Sphaerotilus microaerophilus: one gene and its partner. Each later gene encodes a partner of the first gene's protein in a complex. Links are inferred from orthologs where the notes say so. Each region holds a gene or a part of one and is shown on either strand. Other genes may lie near its edges. The genes, in order: nusB and rpsJ.

What was found.
Region 2: the proteins of nusB (region 1) and rpsJ are in contact, whole or in part, in a solved structure (PDB 3D3B), measured with the Escherichia coli proteins. The link is inferred for Sphaerotilus microaerophilus from one-to-one orthologs.

Annotation. Positions count from the first base shown.
Region 1 is NZ_AP025730.1:4,749,369-4,756,324, reverse strand. The notes cover bases 2,709-5,523. They hold nusB (transcription antitermination factor NusB), read right to left. Parts: upstream 4,471-5,523; coding sequence 3,946-4,470; downstream 2,709-3,945. Other genes in these bases: ribBA (bifunctional 3,4-dihydroxy-2-butanone-4-phosphate synthase/GTP cyclohydrolase II), read right to left, coding at 5,021-5,523; ribH (6,7-dimethyl-8-ribityllumazine synthase), read right to left, coding at 4,467-4,931; NGK70_RS20295 (pyridoxal phosphate-dependent aminotransferase), read right to left, coding at 2,709-3,949. Also shown: NGK70_RS20315 (biopolymer transporter ExbD), read right to left, coding at 1-99; protein TolQ, read right to left, coding at 127-825; ybgC (tol-pal system-associated acyl-CoA thioesterase), read right to left, coding at 822-1,232; NGK70_RS20300 (serine/threonine-protein kinase), read right to left, coding at 1,235-2,650; more of NGK70_RS20295, read right to left, coding at 2,705-2,708; more of ribBA, read right to left, coding at 5,524-6,121; bifunctional diaminohydroxyphosphoribosylaminopyrimidine deaminase/5-amino-6-(5-phosphoribosylamino)uracil reductase RibD, read right to left, coding at 6,202-6,956. UniProt on the Escherichia coli protein: Part of the processive rRNA transcription and antitermination complex (rrnTAC). The complex forms an RNA-chaperone ring around the RNA exit tunnel of RNA polymerase (RNAP).
Region 2 is NZ_AP025730.1:1,211,284-1,218,415, reverse strand. Bases 3,557-6,547 are described here. They hold rpsJ (30S ribosomal protein S10), read left to right. Parts: upstream 3,557-4,891; coding sequence 4,892-5,203; downstream 5,204-6,547. Other genes in these bases: NGK70_RS05280 (bacteriohemerythrin), read left to right, coding at 5,497-6,547; tuf (elongation factor Tu), read left to right, coding at 3,636-4,826. Outside these bases: NGK70_RS05310 (alpha-hydroxy acid oxidase), read right to left, coding at 1-110; rpsL (30S ribosomal protein S12), read left to right, coding at 328-705; rpsG (30S ribosomal protein S7), read left to right, coding at 877-1,347; fusA (elongation factor G), read left to right, coding at 1,424-3,526; more of NGK70_RS05280, read left to right, coding at 6,548-7,132. UniProt on the Escherichia coli protein: Involved in the binding of tRNA to the ribosomes. Part of the processive rRNA transcription and antitermination complex (rrnTAC). The complex forms an RNA-chaperone ring around the RNA exit tunnel of RNA polymerase (RNAP).

The DNA of each region.
Region 1 (6,956 bases):
GATCAGCAGCACCAGCATCACGTCGATGAAGGGCACCATGTTGATTTCCGAGATCGTGCGGCGGCGCGATCCGGTTCGGCGGGAGGCGACGGCGGCCATGCGCGGTGGTCCTGCGGCGGCGACCGGTCAGCGGGCGTTGCCGCCGCTGGGCGCCTGGGCGACGTTGCGCGCCAGGATGTTGGAGAACTCCTCCATGAAGGTCTCCAACTGGATCGCGATGCGGTCGATGTCGCGGGCGAAGCGGTTGTAGGCGATCACCGCGGGGATGGCGGCAAACAGGCCGATCGCGGTGGCCACCAGCGCCTCGGCGATGCCCGGGGCGACCGTGGCCAGCGTGACCTGCTGCAGGTTCGACAGACCCGAAAAGGCGTGCATGATCCCCCACACCGTGCCGAACAGGCCGACGTAGGGCGACACCGAGCCGACCGTGGCGAGGAAGGAGAGGTTGGACTCGACCGTGTCCAGCTCGCGCTGGAAGCTGGCGCGCATCGCGCGGCGGGCACCGTCGAGCAGCGCACCGCTGTCGGCCACGCGGCGTTCGCGCAGCTTCATGAACTCGCGCATGCCGGCGGTGAAGATGCGTTCCATCGGCGCGCCCTGCTCGGCGCGCCGCTCGCTTTGCGCAAACAGCTCGTTCACCGGCCGGCCGGACCAGAACTCGCGCTCGAATTCATCGTTGTCGCCACGCACCCGGCGCAGGCCGACGAGCTTGCCGAAGATCACCGTCCAGCTGGCCAGCGACACCATCAGCAGGATGGCCATCACGAGTTGCACCACCAGGCTGGCCTGGGTGACGAGGTGCAGGATGTTGAGGTCCTGATTCATGCAGGGTTGATCCGTTCCAGGATGGCGTTGGGGATGCGGCGCGGCCGGAAGTTCCCGGCATCGACGCAGCCGATGCGGATGCGGCCCTCGGCCAGCAGCGTGTCGCCGCGCAGCGCCTGCTGCTGCAGCGCCAGGCTGGCGCGGCCGGCCTCGACGAGCTGCACCGTGATGCGCAGCTCGTCGTCGAGCCGCGCCGGCTGGCGGTACTGCACCGCCGTGTCGGTGACGACGAAGATGGCGGCGTCCGTGTCGCGCATGGCCTGCTGCGAGAAGCCCAGGTCGCGCAGCCACTCGGTGCGGGCGCGCTCGAAGAACTTCAGGTAGTTGGCGTAGAAGACCACGCCGCCAGCGTCGGTGTCCTCCCAGTAGATGCGCACCGGCCAGTGGTACGTCGCTGCCGTACCCATCGTCAGCGGGCCTTCCACAGCAGCCAGGCAGCGAGCACCGCGATGGCCGTGCCCGCCACGGCCCAGATCAGGCTGCGCAGCGGGTGGCTGCTGCTGGGGGCGTCGTCGTCGGGGCCGTGCAGCGCCGGCACCGCAGGAGGGGGGTAGCTAGGCAGGGCACCCAGGCCGCCCAGACCGGTGCTGGGCAGGGGCACGGGGCGGGGCGCCTCGGCGGCGCCCGAGGGCGTTTCCGTGGGGGCCAGGCCGGCCAGCCAGGCGCGCAGCTCGCGCGCCAGCGCACCGGCCGAGCGCTGGCGCTGCGCCGGGTCGCGGGAGATGGCCCGCATCGCAATGGCTTCCAGCGCCGCGGGGACGCCCGCCCGGTACTGGCTGGGCGGCGGCGCATTGCCGGCGCGCACCGCCGCGCGGATCTCCTGCAGCCGGCTGCCCTGGTAGGGCCGCAGGCCGCACAGCAGCTCGTAGAGCACCACGCCGAGCGAGTAGACGTCGCTGCGCTGGTCGCACTCGCGCCCGTCGAACTGCTCGGGCGCGGCGTAGTAGGGCGAGCCCAGTGCCGGGCCGTTGTCGCCATCCTGATGGATCAGCCGGGCGATGCCGAAGTCCAGCACCACCGGGCGGGTGCGCCCGACCATGAAGATGTTGGCCGGCTTGATGTCGCGGTGGATCACGCCCTTGCTGTGCGCGTAGCCCAGCGCGTCGGCGACGCGCCGCACGATCAGCGCAGCCTGCTCGGGCGTGGGCTGCCAGCCGCTGCGCAGCAGCTCGGCCAGGTCCTTGCCGCGCAGCAGCTCCATCGCCAGGTAGGCGCCCTCGCCGGCGATGCCGGCGTCGTGCACCGTGACGATGTGCGGGTGGCTCAGGCGGGCGGCGGCGCGGGCCTCGTCGAGCACGCGCTCGGCGATCGCCTCGCGTTCGGCCGCGGGCATGTGCAGCGGCAGCGTCTTGATGGCCACCTGGCGCGCCAGCACGGTGTCATAGGCCGACCAGACCGTGCCCAGTCCGCCGGAGCCGAGCCGGTGTTCCAGGGTGTAGCGGCCGATCTGGCCCGACAGCGGCATCACGCTGCTGCTCACCGGCGGCGCCTGGGGGCCCGGAGGCGGGTGCAGGCGCTGGGTATCGACGGCGTCCAGGCCGGTATCGCCCAGCGGCAGCGGCGCGCGCGCCAGGGCACGGCGCTCGGCCTCGTCGTCGCTGGGCAGGCGCATCCATTCGCTGTCGAGCGGGCCGGTGAGTTCGGGGCCCAGCTCCCCGGGCATGGTCAATGGCGCCGGCTCGGTGATGGGGCCGGTGGTGTCGCCCAGCGAGGGGTCGGGAGCCAGGGTGGCCACCTCGTCGGTCCAGCTCAGGCCAGGCGCGGTCTCGGTGGTCGCGCGCCGGTCTTCGGCCGCGAGGGCGCGCTCTCGTTCTGGACGGTTCATGGGCGCTGGTGGTTGGGCCGCATCGAAATGCGAAATCGAGACGATACCCCGGATTCAGCCTGCCAGGACACGCTCCAGGCGGCCCAGCGCGCTGCGCAGTTGGGGCAGGGCGCTGGCGAAGGACAGCCGGGCGTAGCGTCCCGTGTCGGCCAGGCCGAAGTCGCGTCCCGGGGTCAGCGCGACGTGGGCACGCTCCATCATGTCGAAGCAGAAGGTCCAGCTGTCGGCGGCGTGGCGGCTCGTGTCGAACCAGACGTAGAAGGCGCCGTCGGGCTGCACCGGCACCGGCAGGCCGAGCGCTTCGAGTGCGGGCACGACGAAGTCGCGGCGCGCGCGCATCTCGTCGCGGCGGCGCTCGCATTCGGCCAGGCTGTCGGGGTGGAAGCACTCCACCGCCGCGTGCTGGGCCACCGACGAGGCGCAGATGTAGAGGTTCTGCGCCAGCTTCTCGATGGGGGCGACCAGCGCGGGTGGCAGCACCAGCCAGCCCAGGCGCCAGCCGGTCATGCCGAAGTACTTCGAGAAGCTGTTGACCACCAGCACATCATCGCCGAGTTCCAGCGCGCTGCGTGCCGCACCGAGCGCCGGGTCGTCGTAGCTCAGGCCGAGGTAGATCTCGTCGACGATCGTCAGTCCGCCGCGCTGGCGCACCGCGGCGACGATGCGCTCCAGCTCGTCGAAGGCGATGCGCGTGCCGGTGGGGTTGGACGGCGAGGCCAGCATCACGCCGCGCGTGGCCGGGCCCCAGGCGGCGTCCACCGAGGCGGCGTCGAGCTGGAAGCGCTGCGCCGGCCCGGCCGGCAACAGCCGCGCGCTGCCCCCGGCCGCCGTCATGAAGTGGCGGTTGCAGGGGTAGCAGGGGTCGGGCATCAGGAATTCATCGCCCGGTTCGACCAGTGCGAGCGTGAGCAGCTGCAGCGCCGCGGAGGCACCGGCGGTGACCACGATGCGTGCCGGGTCGACGGGCACGTTCCAGCGCGTGGCGTACCACTGCGCGATGGCCTCGCGCAGCGCCGGCGCGCCGGTGGCGGGGGTGTACTGCGTGCGGCCGGATTCGATGCAGCGCTGCGCCGCGGCCTGTACGCGCGGCGGTGCGGTGAAGTCGGGCTCGCCGATGTTCAGGTAGATCATCGGCTCGCCGCCGAGCAACGGGTCGCAGGCGGGGCTGCGGGCGATCACGTCGGCCGCCTTGGCGCACTCCATCACCCAGAAGGGCTCGATGACCTCGACGCGCCGGGCCAGGCGCGGCGCGGCCACCGTCGGCATGACCGACATGGTCGACGCGAGGGCGCTCGTCATCCCTTGCGCGGGGCGGGCCGGTAGGCGGCCACCTCGGCGGCGCGCAGGTCCTTGGCGGTGCGGTCGAGCACGCCGTTGACGAACTTGTGGCCGTCGGTGCCGCCGTAGACCTTGGCCAGCTCGACCGCCTCGTTGATGACGACGCGATAGGGCACGTCCAGGCAGTGCTGCAGCTCGTAGGTGCCAATCAGCAGCACGCCGTGCTCGACCGGCGACAGTTCGGTGACCTTGCGGTCCAGGTGCGGCGCAAACTCGGCGTCCAGCATGGCGACCTGCTCGATGCAGCCGCTCAGCAGGGCGTCGAAGTGGGTGCTGTCACAGAGGTTGTACTCGTCCTGCTCGCGGATGTGGGCATGCACCACGCGGGCCTCGGCACGGTTGACCTGCCACTCGTACAGACCCTGCAGAGCCAGCTCGCGAGAGCGGCGGCGGGCCGACTTGGGCCGCGGCGGCTTCTGGGCGGATGGGCTCGGGCCCGCAGGGGCGCCGCGGGTGCCGGGGGTTTCCGAAGGGGCGTTCACGTCAGGTCTCCCAGCAGGTTGGCCATCTCGACCACCACGCGGGCGGCGTCGCGGCCCTTCTCTTCGGCGCGGGCCCAGGCCTGGGCCTCGTTCTCGACGGTGAGGATGGCGTTGGCGACTGGCAGGCCGTGGTCCAGCGACACGCGGGTCACGCCCGCGCCACTCTCGTTGGCGACCAGTTCGAAGTGGTAGGTCTCGCCGCGGATGATGCAGCCCAGGGCGATCAGCGCGTCGTGGTCCTTGGTCTCGGCCAGGGTCTGCAGTGCGATGGGGATCTCCAGCGCGCCCGGCACGGTGACGTGACGGATGTGCTTGCGCGCCACGCCCAGCGCCAGCAACTCGGCGATGCAGCTCTCGGCCAGCTGCTCGGTGATGGCGGCGTTGAAGCGGGCCTGCACGATGGCCACGTGCAGGTCTTCGCCGTTGAGTTCGGCGGTAACGCCCTTGTCTGCACCCTGCATGGGTCGGTCCTCGTTGGTTTGGCGCGACGGCCTCGCCACGGCACCGGCCCGCGCGGGCCGCACCGCGGCGGGAACCTGCCGCCGGGGTTTCAGTCCTGCGTGGAGAGGAAGCCGGTGACTTCCAGCCCGTAGCCCGTCATGCTGGGCATGCGACGGCGGTTGCTCAGCAGCTTCATGCGGCGCACGCCCTGCTGCAGCAGGATCTGCACGCCCACGCCGTAGGTGCGCAGGTCGGCCGCGCTGGGCCGGGCGGTCGCCCCCGACGCGGTGGTCGCGGGGGCGATCAGGCCGAGCAGGGCCTCGGCGTCGTGTCCGGCATTGAGCAGCACGGCGACACCGCGCCCAGCCGCTTGCAGCGCCGTCAACGCCTTGGGCAGGGCCCAGGAGTGGCGGTTGCTGGCGTCCAGCAGGTCCAGCACCGAGAGCGGCTCGTGCACGCGCACCAGCACCTCGTCCTCGGGCTGCCACTGGCCCACGGCCAGCGCCAGGTGGACCTGGCCGGTGCGGTCGCGGTAGGTGCTGCAGCGGAAATCGCCCCAGGGCGTGGTCAGTGCCTGCTCACCCAGGCGCTCGATCAGCGATTCGTTGCGGCTGCGGTAGGCGATCAGGTCGGCGATGGTGCCGATCTTGATGCCGTGCTCCCTGGCGAACACCTCCAGCTCGGGCAGGCGGGCCATGGTGCCGTCATCGTTCATGATCTCGCAGATCATCGACGCGGGGGCCAGCCCGGCCATGCGGGCCAGGTCGCAGCCGGCCTCGGTGTGGCCGGCGCGCATGAGCACGCCGCCGTCCTGCGCCTGCAGCGGGAAGATGTGGCCGGGCTGCACCAGGTCGCGCGGCTGCGTCTCGCGGGCCACCGCCACCTGCACGGTGCGGGCCCGGTCGGCCGCCGAGATGCCGGTGGAGATGCCCTCGGCCGCCTCGATCGACACGGTGAACGCGGTGCCGTGCTTGGTGCCGTTGCGCGGCGCCATCGGCGGCAGCTGCAGGAACTCGCAGCGCTCGCGCGTGAGCGTCAGGCAGATCAGTCCACGGCCGTACTTGGCCATGAAGTTGACCGCCTCGGGGGTCACGAGGTCGGCGGCCATGACCAGGTCGCCTTCGTTCTCGCGGTCTTCCTCGTCAACGAGGATGACCATGCGGCCGGCCGCCATTTCAGCCACCAGCTCAGGAATCGGTGATATCGCCATCCTGGGATTGTAGGCGCCGCGTCAGCCGCCGCGCGCCGCAGGGCCGACGGCCGGGCGCGTGGCGGCGCTTGCGGGGGCCGTCAGGCCGCGTCAGTGAGCCAGCCGGCGAGCCGCCCGCGCGGGCGGGCGAGCACACGCAGGTCGTCGCCGATGCGATCGATGCGTTGAAAGTCGAGCTGCGGCGCGCCGTCGAGCGTGACCAGCGGCCCGAAGGACGCCAGCCCGCGGCCCTGGCCGAGCAGCTTGGGGGCGAGGTAGAGCAGCAGCTCGTCGACCAGGTCGGCGGCGATGAAGGCGCCGTTGAGCGTGTACCCGGCCTCGACGTGCAGTTCATTGACGCCGCGCTGCGCCAGGTCGGCCAGCACGCTGTCCAGGTGCACGCGGGTGCGGGCCTGGTCGTCGGCCACGGAGTCCGGCGGCGGGGCGGGGATGACCTGGATGCGGGCAGGGTCGAAGCCGGGGTCGCAGGCCGGCGCCGCCGCGGTGTAGACCAGCACGTCACCGGGCGGCTGCAGCAGCCGGGCGCTGGCGTCGACGGCCAGGCCGCTGTCGAGCAGCACGCGCAGCGGCTGGCGCGGGCTGGGCACCAGGCGCACGTCCAGGCGCGGGTCGTCGTCGCGCACGGTGCCGATGCCGGTGAGCACCGCGCCGGCGCGCTGGCGCCAGGCGTGGCCGTCGCGCCGCGCATCCGGGCCGGTGATCCACTGGCTGCGGCCGTTGGGCAGGGCGGTCAGCCCATCCAGGCTGGCGGCGATCTTCAGCCGCACCCAGGGCCGGCCACGCAGCACGCGCGAGAAGAAGCCCAGGTTCTGCTCCTGCGCGCGAGCGGCGCCCA
Region 2 (7,132 bases), 3.5 Mb from region 1 along the record:
CGGTAGGTCGACTCGGTCCAGGAGCCGGTGTCAACGTACTCGTAGAACATGCGCGGCACACGGCGGCGCGCCAACTGGCGCAGATCTTCGATCTCGGTGATGACGGGCAAGGCGATCTCCTCGTGTGATTCTTGGGTGCGATTCCGTGCGACCAGGGATCGCCAAGATCCTACCGTGAGGTCACGCCTTGCCGGCCCCCACCCCTTGCCCCTATAATCTTCGGCTTTTCCGTTCATGCTGCGCTCATTGCGGGCTGCCAGCTGCAGACGGGAAGAGGAACAAGGTCCACCGTGGACCTGCGTAACTTCAAACGGGAACAAGTTACCTATGCCGACCATCAACCAGCTCGTGCGCCAAGGCCGTCAGGCCGAGGTCACGAAGTCCAAGTCGCCTGCGATGCAGAACTGCCCGCAGCGCCGCGGTGTTTGCACCCGCGTCTACACCACCACCCCGAAGAAGCCGAACTCGGCGCTTCGCAAGGTCGCCAAGGTGCGTCTGACCAACGGTTTCGAGGTGATCTCGTACATCGGCGGTGAAGGCCACAACCTGCAGGAGCACAGCGTCGTGCTGGTGCGCGGCGGCCGGGTCAAGGATCTGCCGGGTGTGCGCTATCACATCGTGCGCGGCTCGCTCGACCTGCAAGGTGTCAAGGACCGCAAGCAATCGCGCTCCAAGTACGGCGCCAAGCGCCCCAAGAAGGCCTGATCGGCGTTCTGACAAACGGTGGTCACATCCGGCTGTCAGGCTGGCGTGTGAAAGATTGCGGCAGGTCGACGCCCCAGAGTGGCGGGCCGTGCCGAGTAAGTGGATGACCCGTGAGTCGTGGTCGTCCAGGGTGCCGGGCAACCAGCACCAACTGAAGATGAAGGAAGAGAAATGCCTCGTCGTCGCGAAGTACCCAAGCGCGAGATCCTGCCGGACCCGAAGTTCGGTTCGGTCGATCTGTCCAAGTTCATGAACGTGATCATGGAGTCCGGCAAGAAGGCCGTGGCTGAGCGGATCATCTACGGCGCCCTCGATCAGGTCGAGAAGAAGGCCGGCAAGGATCCGCTGGAAGTGTTCCTGACCGCGCTGAACAACGTGAAGCCCATGGTCGAAGTCAAGAGCCGCCGCGTCGGTGGCGCGAACTACCAAGTTCCCGTGGAAGTTCGCCCCATCCGCCGCATGGCCCTGGCCATGCGTTGGCTGAAGGAATCGGCCCGCAAGCGCAGCGAGAAGTCGATGGCCCAGCGCCTCGCCAACGAACTGCTGGAGGCCTGCGAAGGCCGCGGCGGCGCGATGAAGAAGCGCGACGAAGTGCACCGCATGGCAGAAGCCAACAAGGCCTTCTCGCACTTCCGCTTCTGATCTAACGTTCTGTAGCCGCTCAGGGTTTCTGCTGACCCCGGGCGGCTTTCGCCATTTCTGGCTTTTGGAGTGACACATGGCACGTCAAACCCCCATCGAGCGCTACCGCAACATCGGTATCTCGGCGCACATCGATGCCGGCAAGACCACCACGACCGAGCGCATCCTCTTCTACACCGGTGTGAACCACAAGATCGGTGAAGTGCACGATGGTGCGGCCACGATGGACTGGATGGAGCAGGAGCAGGAGCGCGGCATCACGATCACGTCGGCCGCGACGACCTGTTTCTGGAAGGGCATGGACATGTCCTATCCGGAACACCGCTTCAACATCATCGACACCCCGGGGCACGTCGACTTCACCATCGAGGTGGAGCGTTCGATGCGCGTGCTCGACGGCGCTTGCATGGTGTACTGCGCAGTCGGCGGCGTGCAGCCCCAGTCGGAGACCGTCTGGCGCCAGGCCAACAAGTACAAGGTGCCCCGCCTCGCGTTCGTCAACAAGATGGACCGCACCGGCGCGAACTTCTTCAAGGTCTATGACCAGATGAAGACCCGCCTGAAGGCCAACCCGGTCGCGGTGGTGATCCCCATCGGCGCCGAGGACACCTTCAAGGGCGTGGTCGACCTGCTGAAGATGAAGGCCATCTTCTGGGACGAGGCGTCGCAGGGCATGAAGTTCACCTTCGAGGACATCCCCGCCGATCTGCAGGCTCAGGCCCAGGAGTGGCGCGAAAAGATGGTCGAAGCCGCCGCCGAGGCGACCGAGGACCTGATGAACAAGTACCTCGAAACGGGTGATCTGACCGAGGACGAGATCAAGCTGGCGATCCGCACGCGCACCATCGCCTGCGAGATCCAGCCCATGCTGTGCGGCACCGCGTTCAAGAACAAGGGCGTGCAGCGCATGCTCGACGCCGTGATCGACTACCTGCCCTCCCCGGTGGACATCCCCCCGGTGACCGGCACGGACGATGACGACAAGGAAGTCTCTCGCAAGGCGGACGACAAGGAAAAGTTTGCTGCGCTGGCCTTCAAACTGATGACCGACCCGTTCGTCGGTCAGCTGACCTTCGTGCGCGTGTATTCCGGCGTGCTGAACTCCGGCTCGACGGTGTACAACCCGATCCGCGGCAAGAAGGAGCGCATCGGCCGGATCCTGCAGATGCACGCCAACCAGCGTGAGGAAATCAAGGAGATCCTGGCCGGCGACATCGCCGCCTGCGTGGGCCTGAAGGAAGTCACCACGGGCGAAACCCTGTGCGACATCGACGCGCCGATCACGCTGGTGAAGATGATCTTCCCGGAGCCGGTGATCTCGCAGGCCGTCGAGCCCAAGACCAAGGCCGACCAGGAAAAGATGGGCATCGCGCTGGGTCGCCTGGCCGCCGAGGATCCGTCGTTCCGCGTGCGCACCGACGAGGAGTCCGGCCAGACCATCATCTCCGGCATGGGCGAGCTGCACCTGGAGATCATTGTCGACCGCATGAAGCGCGAGTTCGGCGTGGAAGCCAACGTGGGCAAGCCGCAGGTGGCCTACCGCGAAACCATCCGCTCCAAGGTCGAAGGCGTGGACGGCAAGTTCGTGCGCCAATCGGGCGGCAAGGGCCAGTACGGCCACGTCGTGCTGACCGTCGAGCCGCAGGAGCCGGGCAAGGGCTTCGAGTTCGTCGATGCGATCAAGGGCGGCGTGGTGCCGCGCGAGTTCATCCCCGCGGTGGAAAAGGGCCTGATCGACACGCTGCCCAACGGCGTGCTGGCCGGCTTCCCGGTGGTGGACGTCAAGGTCACGCTGACCTTCGGTTCGTACCACGAAGTGGACTCGAACGAAAACGCCTTCAAGATGGCGGCTTCGATGGGCTTCAAGGACGCTTGCCGCAAGGCCAGCCCCGTGATCCTGGAGCCGATGATGGCCGTGGAAGTCGAGACCCCGGAAGACTACGCCGGTACCGTGATGGGCGATCTGTCCTCGCGTCGCGGCATGGTGCAGGGCATGGACGACATGGTCGGTGGCGGCAAGATCATCAAGGCGGAGGTCCCCCTGTCCGAGATGTTCGGCTACTCGACCTCGCTGCGCTCGGCCACCCAGGGTCGCGCGACCTACACGATGGAGTTCAAGCACTACAGCGAAGCTCCTCGCAACGTCGCCGAAGCCATCATCACGGCCCGTTCGAAGTAATTTTCACTGGTCTTCGTCCTGGGGACGCGTGCTGCCGGCGGCATGCGACTTGAACCCAGGGCGGAAACCTTAAACCGACCACCGGCAACGCTCTTTCCCGGAGAAAGCAATGGCAAAAGAAAAGTTTGAACGTACCAAGCCGCACGTGAACGTGGGGACCATTGGACACGTGGACCACGGCAAGACGACGCTGACGGCGGCGATCACGACCGTGCTGTCGGCCAAGTTCGGTGGCACCGCCAAGGCCTACGACCAGATCGACGCGGCGCCGGAAGAGAAGGCGCGCGGCATCACCATCAACACCGCGCACGTCGAGTACGAGACGGCCAACCGTCACTACGCGCACGTGGACTGCCCGGGACACGCCGACTATGTGAAGAACATGATCACCGGCGCGGCCCAGATGGACGGTGCGATCCTGGTGTGCTCGGCCGCTGACGGTCCGATGCCCCAGACCCGCGAGCACATCCTGCTGTCGCGTCAGGTGGGCGTGCCCTACATCATCGTCTTCCTGAACAAGGCCGACATGGTGGACGACGAAGAGCTGCTCGAACTGGTCGAGATGGAAGTTCGCGAGCTCCTGTCCAAGTACGACTTCCCCGGCGACGACACCCCGATCATCAAGGGCTCGGCCAAGCTGGCGCTCGAAGGCGACAAGGGTCCCCTGGGCGAAGAAGCCATCATGAAGCTGGCTGACGCGCTGGATACCTACATCCCGACGCCCGAGCGCGCCATTGATGGCACCTTCCTGATGCCCGTGGAAGACGTGTTCTCGATTTCGGGTCGTGGCACCGTGGTGACCGGCCGTATCGAGCGCGGCATCATCAAGGTCGGCGAGTCCATCGAAATCGTGGGCATCAAGGCCACCCAGACCACCACCTGCACCGGCGTGGAAATGTTCCGCAAGCTGCTGGACCAAGGTCAGGCGGGCGACAACGTGGGCATCCTGCTGCGCGGCACCAAGCGTGAAGACGTCGAGCGCGGCCAAGTGCTGTGCAAGCCGGGCTCCATCAAGCCGCACACCCACTTCACGGGCGAGGTGTACGTGCTGTCGAAGGAAGAGGGTGGGCGCCACACCCCGTTCTTCAACAACTACCGCCCGCAGTTCTACTTCCGCACCACCGACGTGACCGGCGCCATCGAGCTGCCGGCCGACAAGGAAATGGTGATGCCGGGTGACAACGTGTCGATCACGGTCAAGCTGATTGCCCCGATCGCCATGGAAGAAGGCCTGCGCTTCGCCATCCGTGAAGGCGGCCGCACCGTCGGTGCTGGCGTCGTCGCCAAGATCATCGAGTAATTGCATGACCGGCCGACCAGGCAGAGACACCCGGTCGGCCTCATCGCTCTTTTGAAGGAACCGTCATGCAAAAGCAAAAGATCCGCATCCGCCTGAAGGCGTTCGACTACAAGCTGATCGATCAATCGGCCCTGGAAATCGTCGACACCGCCAAGCGCACCGGCGCGATCGTCAAGGGTCCCGTGCCCCTGCCGACGCGCATGCAGCGTTTCGACATCCTGCGCTCGCCGCACGTCAACAAGACCAGCCGCGACCAGTTCGAGATCCGCACCCACCAGCGCCTGATGGACATCGTCGACCCGACGGACAAGACCGTCGACGCGCTGATGAAGCTGGACCTGCCGGCTGGCGTGGACGTCGAGATCAAGCTGCAGTGATGCATTGATTTCCCGCTCTGGCAGTTGCTGCCGGATCAGGCCCCTGTAGAAGCGCCCCCGGCGCCGAAGCAGGGGTTTTTCCTTTCCGGGCCCGGGGCGGTTGCGGATCGTATCCGCCGGGCCGGGTGGCACACTTGTGGGCGACATGTCCCTCCGAGTCAACGCTGGCCATCCGGTCCTGCCACGCGCCGTCGCAGCGCGCGCGAAACGCCTGCGACCTTGCTCAGGAGCGCCGCTTCGAGCACGGTCGAGGTGGTCCACTGTCTGTGCCTGCGGGTCTCTGGGTCTCTTGAATGGTCCGCTTCGGCAGCGCTGCAGCAACCCATCCCCCTTGTATGCCCTACAACGTCGAAATCTTCCCGTGGAGTGACAACTTCGCCACCGGCATCGAGAAGATCGATGAACAGCACCGGCGGCTGATCGATTTGCTCAATGTGCTGGTCGGGCACCTGGCCTTCCAGTCTGACGCGCCCGCCCTGGGCAAGATTTTCGATGAGCTGAAGGACTACACCGCCGTCCATTTCTCGACCGAGGAAGCGATCTGGAGTGCCTACTTCGGCGATGACGCCTGGGCCGAATGGCATCGGAACGCCCACGGCGACTTCATCGGCAAGCTGAAGGACATCAAGTCCCGGGAAACCGAGGAAACGGCCGACGAGGTCATCGAGGAAATCGTCCAGTTCCTCACCCATTGGCTTGCCCTGCACATCATCGAGTCGGACAAGCGCATGGCCAAGGTGGTGCTGGCGCTGCCCTCAGGCATGTCGCTGGCGCAGGCCAAGGATCTGGCGGACATAGAGATGTCCGGTGCCACCCGGGTACTGATCGACACGGTGATGGGCATGTACGACAAGCTCGCCAACCGGACGATCCAGCTGACCCGGGAGATCAACCGTCGGATCAAGGCGGAAGCGGAGTTGCGTGCCACCCAGTCGGAATTGGAGCGCCTGCGCGACGAGGCGGTGGCAGCCAGCCTAGCCAAAAGCGCCTTCCTGGCCCACATGAGCCACGAGATCCGCACCCCGATGAGCTCCATCCTGGGTCTGACGCACCTGCTGCAAGGCAGCATCGACAACCCCGAACACCTGGAGAACCTGCGCAGCATCGTCGGGTCGACCCGGCATCTGTTGGGCATCATCAACAACGTGCTCGACTATTCCCGGCTCGAGGCCGAGCGCATGGAGATCGAGGAGGTTCCGATCCATTTCGACACGCTGTTCGACAATGTGCGCAGCATGCTGATCGACCGGGTACAGGCGAAGCGGCTGGAACTGGCGGTCGCGCTGGATCCGGCGTTGGCGCAAATGCAGCTGATGGGTGATTCAATGCGCATCAGTCAGATCCTGATCAACTACATCGGCAACGCCGTCAAGTTCACCCAACAGGGCAGCATCACCCTGCGCTCACGGCTGCTGGACGATCAGGGCGAGCGCGTGAAAGTGCGTTTCGAAGTCACCGACACCGGCGTCGGCATCTCGGCCGAGAACCAGGCGCGCATCTTCGGCGCCTTCGAGCAGGCGGAGGTATCCACCTCGCGCAAGTTCGGCGGCAGCGGCCTTGGCCTGGCCATTTCGAAGCAGCTGGCCCAGTTGATGGACGGCGAAGTGGGCGTGGACAGCACCCCAGGGCAAGGCAGCACGTTCTGGTTCACCGCAAGCCTCAAGCGCGACGCACCACGGGCATCGGAGCCGCTGGCAACCGCAGCCGTGCCGCTGCGGGCCGGCAGCCAGGTCCTGGTGGCGGACGACAACGAGATCAACCAGCTGGTGGCGATCCACTTCCTGGAAAGCGCGGGACTGGTCGTCGACGTCGCCAACGACGGCCGGGAGGCCATCGAGAAGGCGCGGTCGGGCCGCTACGACCTGATCTTGATGGACATGCAGATGCCAGTCATGGACGGACTCCAGGCCACGCGCGAGATCCGCGCCC